One region of the Paenisporosarcina sp. P4_E4_2 genome, then DNA from elsewhere that is predicted to be linked to it. Evidence: riboswitches for the same ligand, from Rfam matches in the RefSeq annotation. Region 1 holds a riboswitch; each other region holds the start of a gene.
The links. A riboswitch is a leader RNA that binds a small molecule or an ion and turns the genes downstream of it on or off. The one in region 1 is predicted to bind thiamine pyrophosphate.
Positions count from the first base shown of each region.

Region 2: it holds a riboswitch for thiamine pyrophosphate, as region 1 does, so the genes downstream of both, tenA (thiaminase II) here and AC1DSB_RS03050 (YkoF family thiamine/hydroxymethylpyrimidine-binding protein) in region 1, are expected to answer to the same signal.
Region 3: it holds a riboswitch for thiamine pyrophosphate, as region 1 does, so the genes downstream of both, tenA (thiaminase II) here and AC1DSB_RS03050 (YkoF family thiamine/hydroxymethylpyrimidine-binding protein) in region 1, are expected to answer to the same signal.

Region 1 covers NZ_JBFUJC010000014.1:14,828-20,422, reverse strand. The annotation lists gene AC1DSB_RS03080 (hypothetical protein) at 1-22, shown strand, start outside; gene AC1DSB_RS03075 (ABC transporter permease) at 70-852, opposite strand; gene AC1DSB_RS03070 (ABC transporter ATP-binding protein) at 849-1,751, opposite strand; gene AC1DSB_RS03065 (PLD nuclease N-terminal domain-containing protein) at 1,748-1,948, opposite strand; gene AC1DSB_RS03060 (DUF1648 domain-containing protein) at 1,965-3,071, opposite strand; gene AC1DSB_RS03055 (GntR family transcriptional regulator) at 3,071-3,457, opposite strand; TPP riboswitch at 3,616-3,722, shown strand; gene AC1DSB_RS03050 (YkoF family thiamine/hydroxymethylpyrimidine-binding protein) at 3,826-4,431, shown strand; gene AC1DSB_RS03045 (ECF transporter S component) at 4,433-5,032, shown strand; gene AC1DSB_RS03040 (ABC transporter ATP-binding protein) at 5,025-5,595, shown strand, end outside.
Region 2 covers NZ_JBFUJC010000175.1:1,873-5,367, reverse strand. The annotation lists gene AC1DSB_RS12400 (ABC transporter ATP-binding protein) at 1-668, opposite strand, end outside; gene AC1DSB_RS12395 (ABC transporter permease) at 670-1,704, opposite strand; TPP riboswitch at 1,973-2,112, shown strand; gene tenA (thiaminase II) at 2,243-2,929, shown strand; gene tenI (thiazole tautomerase TenI) at 3,256-3,495, shown strand, end outside.
Region 3 covers NZ_JBFUJC010000003.1:18,599-23,446, forward strand. The annotation lists gene AC1DSB_RS01485 (erythromycin esterase family protein) at 1-221, shown strand, start outside; gene AC1DSB_RS01490 (AAA family ATPase) at 366-899, shown strand; gene AC1DSB_RS01495 (GNAT family N-acetyltransferase) at 961-1,398, shown strand; TPP riboswitch at 1,518-1,616, shown strand; TPP riboswitch at 1,681-1,777, shown strand; gene tenA (thiaminase II) at 1,846-2,526, shown strand; gene thiM (hydroxyethylthiazole kinase) at 2,516-3,271, shown strand; gene thiD (bifunctional hydroxymethylpyrimidine kinase/phosphomethylpyrimidine kinase) at 3,268-4,092, shown strand; gene thiE (thiamine phosphate synthase) at 4,082-4,720, shown strand.

The DNA.
Region 1 (5,595 bases):
TGACAATAACGACCAAAAATAAGCCTACAAAAAAATCCCTCTCCATTTTAATTTGGAGAGGGATAACTTTTACACTTTTGTTTTTGATGCGTTGCGTTTTGACATCCATACACCAAATATCATCAAAGCGATAATAGCAACAATCGTGATCACCATGCTCCACCAGAAATCGCCTGAGTCTGGTGAACCTGTCAACCACTGCGTTGCATAAATAGACAGCTTCCAAGGCGATATGGTCCAGTACGCTCCAAGTAAAGAGTCTACAATCTGAACAAGTAAGACCAGCAATAATGATACACCTGCAGCGCCACCTGTAGGTAACCACGCACTCATAGCCAAAACGATTGTCACGACAAATAAAATCCATACACTATAAGTGCCTGCAAAAGCTAAGAAATCAGCTGCTTCGATTTTGCCGAATAACAACCCTGTGTAATACCAGCTCGTCAACAATCCTAGCCATACGCTCACTAGCGCAATGAAGCCTACAACTTTCCATTTGCTCAAAAAGTAATTTATATAAGAAATCGGTCGTACGTAAATAAGCGTTCCTGTTCCATTTTTACGCTCGCGGGAAATGGTACCCATGAATGCCAATACTAATACGAGCATGCCGATGAATTGGTATTGCCCCATTGTCGCCATGATGACTTGAGCGGGCGTGAAATCCGGCATTGGGAAGACGGAGCCTTCAGGCATATTCCCTACCGCGTCAAGTATTTGCGGCAAATAGTAACTTGTCAGCGGCTCGGACAATCCGAAGAAAATAAAGACTAGAGGTACCCATAAAAATTTATAGTTGCGTGTATTTTCACGCCACTCTTTTTGAAAAAGTACGATTAATTCCCTCATGCCTGCCCCGCCACCTTCATAAAGATTTCTTCTAAGTTCGCTGTTTGTCGCTCCGCTTTCTGGACATCCAGTCCACTTTCCGCCAACGACTTCAACACTTCCGCCATTGTCGGCAAACCTTGAGTTATGTGAATGGTACCGCAAGTGCCTTCTACTTGTACTTTCCATGGAGCACTTTCTGAATAAATGAGGGCATCTTCTGCTCGGCCAAATTCCAAGCGGTATCTTGGTTGATCATATTTTGCACGCACATCGCCAATCGAACCTTGTTCGACCAATTGTCCTTTTCGTAAAAACAACAATTGATCCGTCATTTCTTCCGCATCATTTAAAATGTGTGTCGAGTACAAAATGGTCATGTCTTGTTGCAAGCTTTTCAATAGATTCATAATCTCGCGTCTTCCAACGGGATCCAGCGCAGATACGGGTTCATCCAATAATAAGAGCTTTGGTTTATGAACAATGGCCTGTGCTAATCCAAGACGTTGTTTCATTCCGCCAGAGAAAGTGCCCGTTTTTTTCCGTAGTGCGTCTCCAAGTCCTACGAACTCCAGTGTTTTTTGTGCTTCAAGCTTGGCAGACCGTGAGTCCATCCCACTTAATTTCGCCGCCATTTCAGTAAATTCCAGTGCTGTCAGCCACGAAAAGAATTGTGGATATTGAGGCAGGAAACCAATATGTTTTCTTACGTCCGCATGTTTTTCCCCATTCAGTGAAATGGTACCGGATGTTGGTTGTAATAACCCACCAAGCATGGATAAAGTCGTCGTTTTACCGGCTCCATTTGGTCCGATTAATGCCGTAGATGTGCCTTCTCCCAGCGCAAAAGTCACATCATTTACAGCTCGCTCTGAGCCGTATATTTTCATTAAATGGTTAGCTTCTAAGATTGTCGTCATGCTTGTTTTCTCCCTGCAATAAAGTATGTAATAGGTCCAAAAATACTAATGAAAATAATAACCAGTACCCAGACCCATTTAGGTCCGTTTGTTTGATGTATTTTTGCTAAATCGATGAGTGCAACTACCAGTAAAATAAATTGAATGATAAATATCGGTGTGATAATACCCCAAGGCACCCCTTGTAATTCCTCCATTTTCTCCCACTCCTCTTTATTGCAATGTTAAAACGAACACGATACTTCCTATTAGTAATAGTAAGGAAATCCAACTGGTTTTGTGACCGAAATTGATGGTCCAGCCAATCCCAAAACGTTTTTCCACCATTATGCTCGGATCGTTCTTATTCACATAAAACATTCCGAATTTCCAGTATCGATCGTCATCTTGATCGATTACCCCTTCTAGACTTTCATCCGGGTGTGATACGACTATTCTGGTGCCACTTTGCCCTACTTTAATAGCGTAAAATAGGACGGAACCTAAAATAATGACCAAGAAAGCGATGGTGGAAGCAAGTGTTACTGAAGTTGACATGGTTTCAGGAAAAATAATGGTCAGCTGTAAGTACCCCATCAACAACGTCATCGAAATGGTCACGACAAACAATAACCAACTTGTATATTTACGGAAAGCGAGTTGTTGTTCTCGGGAACGTTTTTTATTTTTTACCTGAATTTTTGCGCCTGATTGCTTCATGGCCCCATTGAAAAAAAGCAACATGCCTTGAAGCACGAGTGTCAGGAATGGCAACGAACTAACTGAAAGCCAACTTTTTTCAGTAAATGCATCCGCTTCCCCATTCGGACCCCAGTGCGTCGGAAGCTGGTCAGGTATCAAATCATATTGGGTTAATCCATAAACACTTAGACTGACGGTCAAAAGCATCGGCAAGATAAAATACATGTTGGGCAACAGTTTCAGTTGCTCACGAAACTGCAGGTCTACCACTTTCCGCTCAACTTGACCTGCTGTCCATTTTTCATCTTTCTTCCAGTTAGCTAATGCAATATGATTTTTTGCATATAACCCCATCGGCAGAACCAATGCACCTATTTGTGCAGCTAATCCCCAAAATACAATTTGTTGCTCCTGTGGACGGACGATTAACACCCCGCCAATGAATAGGACTAGAACAACCACACCACATAGCAAAACCAATTGTGTGTAGCGATTTTTCATCTTCATAAGACGCGGGTCTTTTAAGTGCGTATCCGGGATATACACGCCAAACGCTTCACTTTCCTTCAGAAACTTCGGTAAAAAGGCTTGAATGGCAATGTTGAACATTAATAGGACGATAAAAATGATTGCTGACATTACTTAACCTCCTTCAAATCCAAAATAATTTCTTTCACCAGTAACTCAATGTCCTCTTTAGACAACTGAAGACAAAGTGCTTCTGCTATGATTGGGCGTAATTCTTTACTCAGTCGTTGGCGATCGGAAGCTGATGCTTTCCGTACACCTTTTTCATGAATGAATACACCTTTCTTCGGTACAATCTGAATAAATTCCTTCTCTTCCAAGTAGTGATAAGCTTTATTTACCGTATGCATGTTCATGCCGAGATCAGCTGCAAATGAGCGTACAGATGGCAAGGAATCTCCAGGTTTCAAAGACCCCTTTGCTACCCCTTCAATAATTTGCTGAGCCAATTGCAAGTAAATCGGTACGGTCGATTCCGGTTCAATCTCAATAAACATATGCGACCTCCCTTTGTTCTATTCTTAGTAGAACAGTCTTGTTATATACAATATAGAACAGAATTTGCTGATTGGCAAGTATTGATATTCACTTTATTTACAATCCTTTTTTCATGCGTTACAATGAAGCCGTTCTTGAATATATAAAACTGCATACGAATTTGCACTAGGGGTGCTATAGTTTGGCTGAGATGAGAGCATTTGCTCCGATCCCTTAACACTCGATCCAGGTAATACTGGCGTGAGGAAGTGCGGTGACCTTTGCCCAACTTTTTTTCTTTTTGCGCAAACCAGCTGCATTCCAAGTCGAATGCAGCTTTTTTATGTTCAATAATAGGTGCCTGGCACTAAAAAAGGAGGAAAAAGAGATGTCGAATGAGTTTAGTTGTGGGATTAGTCCAATCGTTGGCTTACGGTTTTCGATTCACCCGATGGCGGACAATTTTATTGAAATTATTAAAGGGGCTTTGCGTGAAGCAGATACCTCAAATGTATGGATGCATACCGACGACGTCAGTACGGTGATGCGTGGGAAGCAAATGCATGTATTCGATACAGCGAGAGCCATCGTATTGTATGCAGCAAAAACGGGTGCCCATGTCGCCTTTAACGGAACCTTTTCGATTGGCTGCCCAGGGGATTCTGCAGGCGATGTTTATCTGGAAAAAGATGATGTTCTGTTAAACCATCCTCAAATTCGCGAAATCAAACAATATGTATCATCACAATTTGCTCTGTATCCGATGAATAACCCCGATTATATGTCGGTTATTTATCAGGAAGTGGCACGTGCAAAAGAATATGGGGTGTTCAATGATTCCATGCATTATGCAAGTGGACTTCATGGGGATATTCACGATGTATTTGCATTCCTTGAAGATTCTTTTACACACGCTCGATCGGAACAACATAAACATTTGGTCATGACTGTTAACATGAGCATCAACAGCCCTTCTCACAAAGGAGATGCGTAATATGTTGAAGTCCTGGAAACTGAAAGAAGTTGTGTTGCTATCCGTTTTTGCAGTTGTCTTTGCCGTCGTTTATTTGCTGTTTGTTCAAGTAGGAAACATTTGGGCTGGAGTGATTGGACCTATTGCATACGAGTGGATCTTTGGGATTTGGTTTATTGTGTCGATCATTTGTGCATACATCATCCGCAAACCGGGTGCCGCTCTTTTGTCTGAAACCATGGCAGCGACTATTGAAGTGATGATCGGTAATGCGGTGGGACCACGTTTGATTTTATCTGGACTAGTCCAGGGGCTTGGTGCAGAAGCTGCTTTTGCCGCGACAGGTTACAAACGCTATGACTGGTGGGTGCTTTGTTTAGCGGGGATTGGTTCTGCAGTCTTCAGTTTTGCCTATGGCTTCTTTGTATCTGGTTACGCAGCGCTTGACCCTTCACTGCTTCTCTTGATGTTCACACTTCGAGTGATGAGTGGTGCCATCATCGCTGGTTTAGGCGGAAAGTATGTATCCGATGGTTTACTGGCAACAGGGGCTCTCCGTGGATATTCGATTTCTCGCAATACATCAAAGAAACACAAGCTGAAGGGTGAGTCCATTGGGTAAAGCTTTCACGAATGAATCACCAAGTGGCATCTCACAAGTGATTGACTTCAGAGGAGTCACGTTTCAATTTCCAGAAGATGACTCGCCAGTTTTTACAAACATTTCATTTTCGATAGATGCTGGCGAACGTGTCGTCTTATATGGTCCGAGTGGCTGCGGGAAAAGTAGTTTACTGTATTTAATGAACCGTTTGTACCCTGCCAATTGTGACGGAGAGCTAAGTGGTTCGGTTGTCCTCTTTAATAAAGACACCAGTAGTTATGTCGCTGGGGAAATTAATCGGAGAATCGCTACCGTCTTCCAAGATCCGGATACACAATTTTGTATGCCTACAGTTGAACAAGAAATGGCTTTTACGTTAGAAAATCTGTACGTCAATCGGGCAGAAATGGAACAGCGAATCACATCAACACTTACCCTAACCGGTCTTTCTGAAATCCGGCATGCAATGATTCAAACGCTTTCCGGAGGAATGAAACAACGACTTGCAACCGCTTGTGCATTGTTAATAGAACCGCAAGTGCTGTTGCTCGACGAGCCGCTTGCTCATTTAGACCCTCTGA
Region 2 (3,495 bases), on a different contig from region 1:
ATTAAGCCGTCTTTCATTGAGATAATGTGGTCTGCATATGAAAGCATTTCTTCATCGTGAGTCACCATTAACGTGGTAATATTCAACGTTTTAGTTAATTCTCTGATTAACGTCATCACATCTTTCGATCTTTTCGAATCTAAACTCGCAGTGGGCTCATCCGCAAAAAGCATTTTAGGTTTGTGGATGATTGCGCGTGCAATTGCCACCCGTTGTTTTTCCCCACCTGACAATGAAGCAGGGTAGGAATCCTTACGGTGTTCCATATCAACCAATTTAAGTATTTGTGCAACTTCCTCTTTTTGTTTCTTTTTTTTCATCTTTGTTTCCGAAACGTCGAGCATCAGCATAAGTTGTTCTTCTACAGTGAGAAAAGGAACAAGATGAGAGGATTGAAAGACAAATCCGAACTCACTTGCCCGGATTTTTCGAATTTGCTCCTGACTCATCTTAGACAAATCTTTCCCATCGAATAGAACCTGACCATGCGTTGCGCGTTGAAGACCGGCGGCTATTGTAAGTATCGTACTTTTCCCAGAACCAGATGCTCCTACTAAAGCTGTTATTTCCCCTTGTTGAAGAGAAAGATTGATTCCTTTTAATACTTGCTCTTCTACTTCCCCGTTTTTAAACGTTTTTTTGACATCATCAATTGTGAATACAGTCATATTAAACCTCTCCTTGTTGAATCGCTTGTAGTGGCTCGACTTTTTTAATTTGGATACCCGATAGCGTAGCGCCAATAAATCCGATGAACACGAATATGAGTGATAATTGAACCGTTGTTTGAATGGTTAAACTAAAAGGCATTCCTTCAGGTGCAATCATTGTGAAAGCTTGGCTCAATGCAACTGACAATGTTAGTGCAATTGCGGTAATAAATAGCATCTGCGACCACATCATCCCAAATAATTGACTTGTTTTAACCCCAAGCGCTTTCAAAATCCCGTATAATCCAATTTTTTGAACGTTCATCATGTAGAAGAATATCGCGAACAACATCCCGCTGATGACGACTAAAAACCATACAATCATATTGAGCGACATCTGTTCTGCGCTATAACTTGGAATCGTATTGAGAAATTCTTTATTTGAAAATGATTGTAATCCGTCAATTGCTTGTTCCTTATCATTTCCAGGTACAAATACCAATTGCATATCTTCCACACCGTAGATTTCTTTGTAGTTTTCCATATTGATATAAGCAACAGGTGCGTGGCTATATTTCTTTTGATCGACAAAGCCTTTTACTTTAAACTCACCGCTAAACTGATTGTTTGTTATGGTATCCCCGACATTTATGCCGTCTTCTTCTAATGAACGATCTAATATGATTTCTCCTTCTCCAACTTTTTCAARTAACTTCGAATCAGTTGAAGTAACAAAGGCAACGCTATGTTGTTTGTCGTCTGCATCGTTCACAAAGCCCATCTGAATTGAAAGTGCCGCTGCATCCTTCTGGTTATTTATTGCTTTGTCTTGTAATTTTTCATCTATTTTCGAAAGATTATAGGTTTCATTTGCTTCTTCATTCATATAAAATTGACCATTCGGCAGATCTTTTATTAAAGCCGCATTATCTTGAGATAAACCATTCGATAATCCAGAAATGATAAACGTTAAAAAACTAACAAGAAATATAATTGATCCTAAAATGATAAATTTTGCTTTACTCTTCCTAATTTCTTTCCATGCAATATTCATCTTTTACGCCTCCGTTTTTTTATGATAACTAGAGTATATTCGTGTTAAGTGAACGGAATATGAACTGAAGATTACATCGTAAAACGACTGTCGAATACTTTTTCTTTTCGGGATACAGAGGGATTTATCTGGATCGTTACTGTGGTGACTTGTGCATGTATACTCAACAACTGGCTATCATGTTTACCAGAAAAATGCATTACATTTATCTTTGGATTGATAAGTAATTAATTCGTGTTATGATGTTCATGTACAACTGAATAGTAACATCTTCCACTAGGGGGACCTTGCAATTGATAAATGGAAATCATTTATTCATTAAATAAAGGTTGAGATTAAAGTAATGCTTTAAGACCCTTAGAACCTGATCTGGTTTATACCAGCGTAGGGAAGTGGAGTTGCGGAGCAGTATGTTTTTTTACTATTTTTCCAATACAACCACTTTCTTATGTTTGTTAAGAGAGTGGTTTTTTATTTGCCCTAAATTTGGCGGAAGTGATTCGATTCAGTTGAGAAAAACTTTTTTGGAGGTTGTTTTATGACATTTTCAAAGCTTTTAAGAGAAGAATCAGATCACATTTGGGAAGCAAGCTTTCATCATCCGTTCGTTACAGGAATTGGGGATGGGACATTGTCTTTAGAGTGTTTCCGTTATTACGTTATGCAGGATGCATATTACTTGTCCCACTTTGCAAAGGTTCAAGCTTTGGGTGCAGCAAGAGCTAATGATTTTGAAACAACGAGTAAAATGGCAGCTCATGCACAAGCCACCTATGAAGCGGAATTATCGCTGCATAAGAATTTTTCGCGTCGACTAGGAATAACAGAAGAAGAACAAGCAAATTTCAAGCCTTCGCCTACTGCGTATGCTTACACATCCCATTTGTATCGTGCAGCATATCACGGACATTTAGGCGATATTATCGCAGCCATATTACCTTGTTATTGGCTTTATTTTGAAATAGGCGAGAGACTTCAGTCGTGTACTCCTGAAGAACCGATTTACCAAGAATGGATTTCTGCATATGGTGGTGAATGGTTTAGAGCGAAAGTCGAGGAACAAATTAATAGACTAGACAAGCTTGCTGAAACAGTAACTGCTGAGGACCGCGAACGGATGAAAGAACATTTTATCATTAGTAGCCAATACGAATATTCATTTTGGGAAATGGCCCATACATTAGAAAAATGGCCAGCTCAAAAAGAAGTAGTAAGTTTCACGTAGTAAATTGTAGCTGGCGTAGGGAAGAGGAAATGTTAGTTATGTTTTATGCATATCACAACAAACCACTCTAAGCGCAAGTGTGGTTTTTCTACACTGATAAGAGAGTGGAAGTTTTCGGATGTCAGTATAAGAAAAGACATCAGCTTGCCCCATTGTAGGTGCAAACTGTGTTTTTTAGCACTGATAGCTATTAAAATATTTTGGATATCAGTATAAGAAAAGACATCAGCCTGCACCATTGTGGGTGCAAACTGTGTTTTTCTAATTTAATTTACATTAGTTTATAAGTCAATCAACTTTAGGCTTTTCGAAAGGGGATAAAGAGTATGGATCATGCAAAACTACATGTCATATCAACTGGAAGACAGAAGCCAGAGCAATTAGCAGAAATAGCTGGGGCGATCCATCCATATATCGATGCCATCCATATCCGAGAGAAGTCGAAAACAGCCATAGAAATTTACAGATTAGTGAGTTTATTAAAGGACAATAAAGTCCCATTATCTAAAATAATTATCAACGATCGACTAGATGTGGCCTATGTGTCAAAGGTTGGAGGAGTTCAA
Region 3 (4,848 bases), on a different contig from region 1:
TGCATGTAGCCGGTGAATTTAATAAGTTATTAATTTTCGATGATGACAATCGCCACCTGTTTGATGAATGGATTGGTCATCGGGCAATTGGCGTGGTTTATAATCCTGAGTTCGAAGCTTACGGGAATTATGTACCTTCAAAAATGGGAAGTCGCTACGACGCTTTCATTTACCTGGACGAAACCAAAGCCCTTACTCCAATTGAGCATGACAACCCATAATCACTCACTAATTGCACCGCATTTGCGGTGTTTTTTTGTTTTCGTTATTTAATTCAACAATGAAATGATGGTAAAATGTAACAATAATTAATGCTTGTAGAAGGATGAAACTAAAGGAAAAGGACTGGTGGACGAATGATTATCATGATAAATGGAGCATTTGGAGTGGGAAAGACCACTGTTTCCAATGAACTACAGAAAGAAATAGAAAATAGTATGATTTTTGATCCGGAAGAAATAGGTACTTTGTTAGGCAAAATTCTCCCAGTAGATGTTATGGCTCTTGAAGCAAAAACAGGAGATTTTCAGGATTTGGAGCTTTGGAAACAATTAACCGTTACCGTAGCTGAGCACTTAATCGTACAGTATAAAGTGAACTTAATTGTTCCAATGACTATTCGGAAAGTAGAATATTTTAATTACATATTTGATGGATTTAAGAAGATAGATGAACAAACAACCCATTTTTGTTTAACAGCAAATCAGGAAACTATTTTCGATAGACTTAGGGAACGTGGGGAGGAAGAAGGGAATTGGTGTTTCCAACAAACATCGAAATGCCTGAAAGCATATAAAGAACATGATTTTGGGGATTACATCAACACGGAGAACGTCCAAATACATACGATTGTTCAAACCCTAAAGGAAAAACTAAAAATAGTAGAAGCTGTTAAATAGATGAAGACTTTTGTGTTACATGGGACATGTGACGGAAACTGATTTTGACGGAGGAATGACGATGGATGATTCAACCCATAAAATCTTAGAACTAACCAAACCAGAACAATTCGAACGTGCATTTCTATTAATGAAACAGTTAAGATTGGATTTGACGATGGAGTCTTTTCAGGAATTGCTCGGACAAATGACAAAAGACGGATATCGACTTTTTGCCTTATTTGCTCAAAATCAAATCGTAGCTTTGGCAGGCGTAAGCTTGAGAACGAATTTTTATAGCGGCCGCCACGTTTATATTTATGATTTAGTTACTMACGTCTCTAAACGTTCGCTTGGATATGGAGAGACATTGTTGGAGTTCATACATGAGTGGGCTAAAGAAAATGGTGCCGAATATGTAGCACTGGAATCGGGAATCCAAAGAACCGATGCTCATAGGTTCAATGAAGACAGAATGGATTATGATAAATGGTGTTTTTCGTTCAGAAAAAAATTGTAAACGATGATGAAATGAGCTCTTTGAAGGAGTTGAAGGTTTTTTTCATTCATGATGGAAACTGAAATTACTCACCACGATTCTTGAGATTTCCTGATAGTGTGCTAGTATGTAAGTAATTAAAATAGTTGCGGGGGGACGCATTGGCGTTGAGAAGGTTAAAACCTGACCCTTTGAACCTGTTCGTTAAGACGAACGTAGGGAGCAAAGTACATAGCGGTTTAACGCTTTTGTTTTGTACTGTAGCTCTCCATTATGGAGGGCTTTTTTGTTTCTAATTCAATATTTTAATTGCGGGGGGACTTTTTAGTTGAGAAGGTTAAAACCTGACCCTTGGAACCTGACAGTTAACACTGACGTAGGGAGCAATGTTTCATCAGAAACGCTCTTTTGTCATACGCAAAAGGGCGTTTTTTGCACTTGCGTCCATCCAAAGAAGGAGGACTAGTAATGACATTTTGTGAAGAAGTACGAAAAGAAACGGATCTTTATTGGCAAGGCAGTTTTGATCACCCCTTTGTAATGGGACTGGTGGACGGGACATTGCCACTTGAGAAATTTGCGTATTACATGATGCAGGACGCCTATTATTTAAAGCACTACACAAAGGTGCTGGCGATTGCCGCTACGAAGGCAGAAACGAATGAAGACATAGCATTCTTTTTAGAATCTGCCCGCTACATCAATGAAGCCGAGCTTGAGTTGCACCGAACTGTTTTCAAAGAGCTCGGTATTACGGAGGAAATGGAAGCACACTTTGAACCTGCTCCGGCTGCCTACAACTACGTATCGCATATGTACAATGCAGCTCATAACGGGGATGTGGCAGAAGCGTTTGCCGCCATGTTCCCTTGTCCATGGCTCTATCAGGAAATCGGGGAGAAGTATAAAGACGCTAAACCAGGTGTCAAAGTTTATGAAGATTGGATTGCCGTGTATAGTGCACCAGGTTACAAAGAAAAAATCGAGCATCAAATGCAAATGATGAATCGATATGCAGAGGCAAATCCGAATAAGAGAAATGTGCTGAAAAGTCATTTTGCTAAGAGCTGCTATTACGAGTGGAAATTCTGGGAAATGCCTTGGACACTTGAGAACTGGGAAAACGAGGTGAAAGTCTATGCCTATTGAACAAATACGTAAAAAAAAGCCTCTCGTTCACTGCATGACAAACTATGTCGTGGCGAACTTTACCGCGAATGGGTTGCTAGCAATCGGTGCGTCACCGGTCATGGCGGATGAAATATCAGAAGTAGAAGAAATGGTTTTCATTTCCTCGGCTCTATTAATTAATATCGGCACAATCAATACACGAACGCAAGAAGCGATGCTTCTAGCTGGTAAAAAAGCGAATGAACTTGGTACACCCGTTGTTTTGGATCCAGTAGGCGTAGGAGCTACATCATTTCGCAAAAGGGTAGTTAAGGAGTTGCTGGAACAAGTTCGGTTTAATTTAATAAGATGTAATGCAGGTGAACTGGCTGCAATCGCTGGTGTTTCGTGGCAGTCAAAAGGAGTGGACAGTGGAGAAGGCGACATGGACATCGCGGACGTTGCCAAGCAAGTAGCGAAGGATTGGAATTGTATAGTAGCTGTGACTGGCGCTTCGGATTATATTACCGATGGAAACAAAGAATTTTGGATAACTGGCGGGCATGAACGAATGACAGAGGTAACCGGTACTGGGTGTTTGTTGAGTGCAATTTGCACGGCGGCTTTAAGTTTGGATGGAGAGGCCCTCCTCAACTTACTCGATCTCCTGCAAGCTTATAAACAAATATCCGAGCAAGCATCGTCTCAGGCACAACTTCCTGGCTCTTTCCAGACTGAAGTACTAAATGCTTTGCATCTCTTTTCCAAAGGTGATGGAAAATGAACATTGTCATGACGATAGCAGGCTCGGATAGTGGGGGCGGAGCCGGTATACAAGCCGATTTGAAAACATTTCAGGAACTTGGCGTATTTGGTACGTCCGCGATTACAGCACTGACTGCTCAAAATACGCTGGGTGTAGAAGGGATCTTTCCAACATCACCCGATTTCGTGGCACAACAAATAGATGTTGTCTTTAAGGATATGCCCATCCAAGCAGTCAAAACAGGCATGCTCTTTTCAACAGAAATCATTGAAGAAGTAGCAAATAATTTGCGAGAAAAAAATGTACAGCTTGTCGTTGATCCTGTGATGATTGCCAAAGGAGGCGCAAACCTTTTGCAGAATCAAGCCGTGGAAACTTTACGGACCAACCTATTGCCTCTTGCAACAGTATTAACCCCAAATATTCCAGAAGCCGAGGTGCTGGCTGGTTTGGAAATCCAATCGGAGTCAGATATGCACAAAGCAGCCAAGGCGATTTTAGGAATGGGTGTCAATTGCGTGGTCATGAAGGGCGGTCATCTAGAAGAACGAGATACGGCAACTGATACAGTCTTTATGGCCGATGGGACTAGCTTTAAAATGGTTACCCCTCGTATCAACACCAAGCATACACATGGAACGGGCTGTACGTTTTCTGCCGCATTAACTGCATTTTTGGGACAAGGAATTCCTTTGAAGGAAGCTTTGATTGAAGCGAAAAAATTTGTCCAGCTGGCTCTCGAGAATCCTCTTGGTATCGGCCATGGACATGGACCGACCAACCATTTCGCTTATAAGCAATTAAAAGCAATTTGTGAGGTGACCATCATTGAACCGTAAAGATTTGGCAGTATACCTCATAATGGGTACACCCAATTGTGTTGAAGATCCCTTGGTTGTTTTAAAGGATGCGTTGGAGGCTGGCGTAACAATGTTTCAGTTGAGAGAAAAAGGTGATGGGGCATTGAAAGGGGATGAACTGGAAGAGTTTGCACGGCAATGTCAGGAAATATGCAAATCTTACAAGGTACCATTCATTATCAATGACGATGTGGAATTAGCGATAAAATTGCATGCAGATGGGGTGCATGTAGGGCAGGATGACATCGCCCTTACGGATATAAGAGAAAAGTTCACAGGACAAATCGTAGGAGTTTCCGTGCATACCCAACAAGAGCTCGAAGGTGCCATCAAAGGTGGCGCGGATTATGTTGGGATTGGTCCGATATATGAAACAAGGTCGAAATCTGATGCAATGGCTCCTGCAGGTCTCACTTTCTTGCGACAAGCCCGAAGTTTACATCTCGATTACCCAATCGTCGCTATTGGAGGAATCACAGCTGAAAATGCACACGAACCGCTACAGGCTGGTGCCGACGGTGTGGCGATCATTTCAGCGATTTGTCAATGTCAGGACCGTCATGCAACAGTTTCCTCGATATTAAGTAAAGATGGAATTAGGAGATAATTGGTTAGTTGCCCCAATAACGGGGAAAGTTGCCCCAATAACACCAAAAGTTGCCCCAATAGCTCGAAAAGTTGCCCCAATACATCAAATGAAGACATGAATGAAGCCTTCCCAACCTAGCGGGGAAG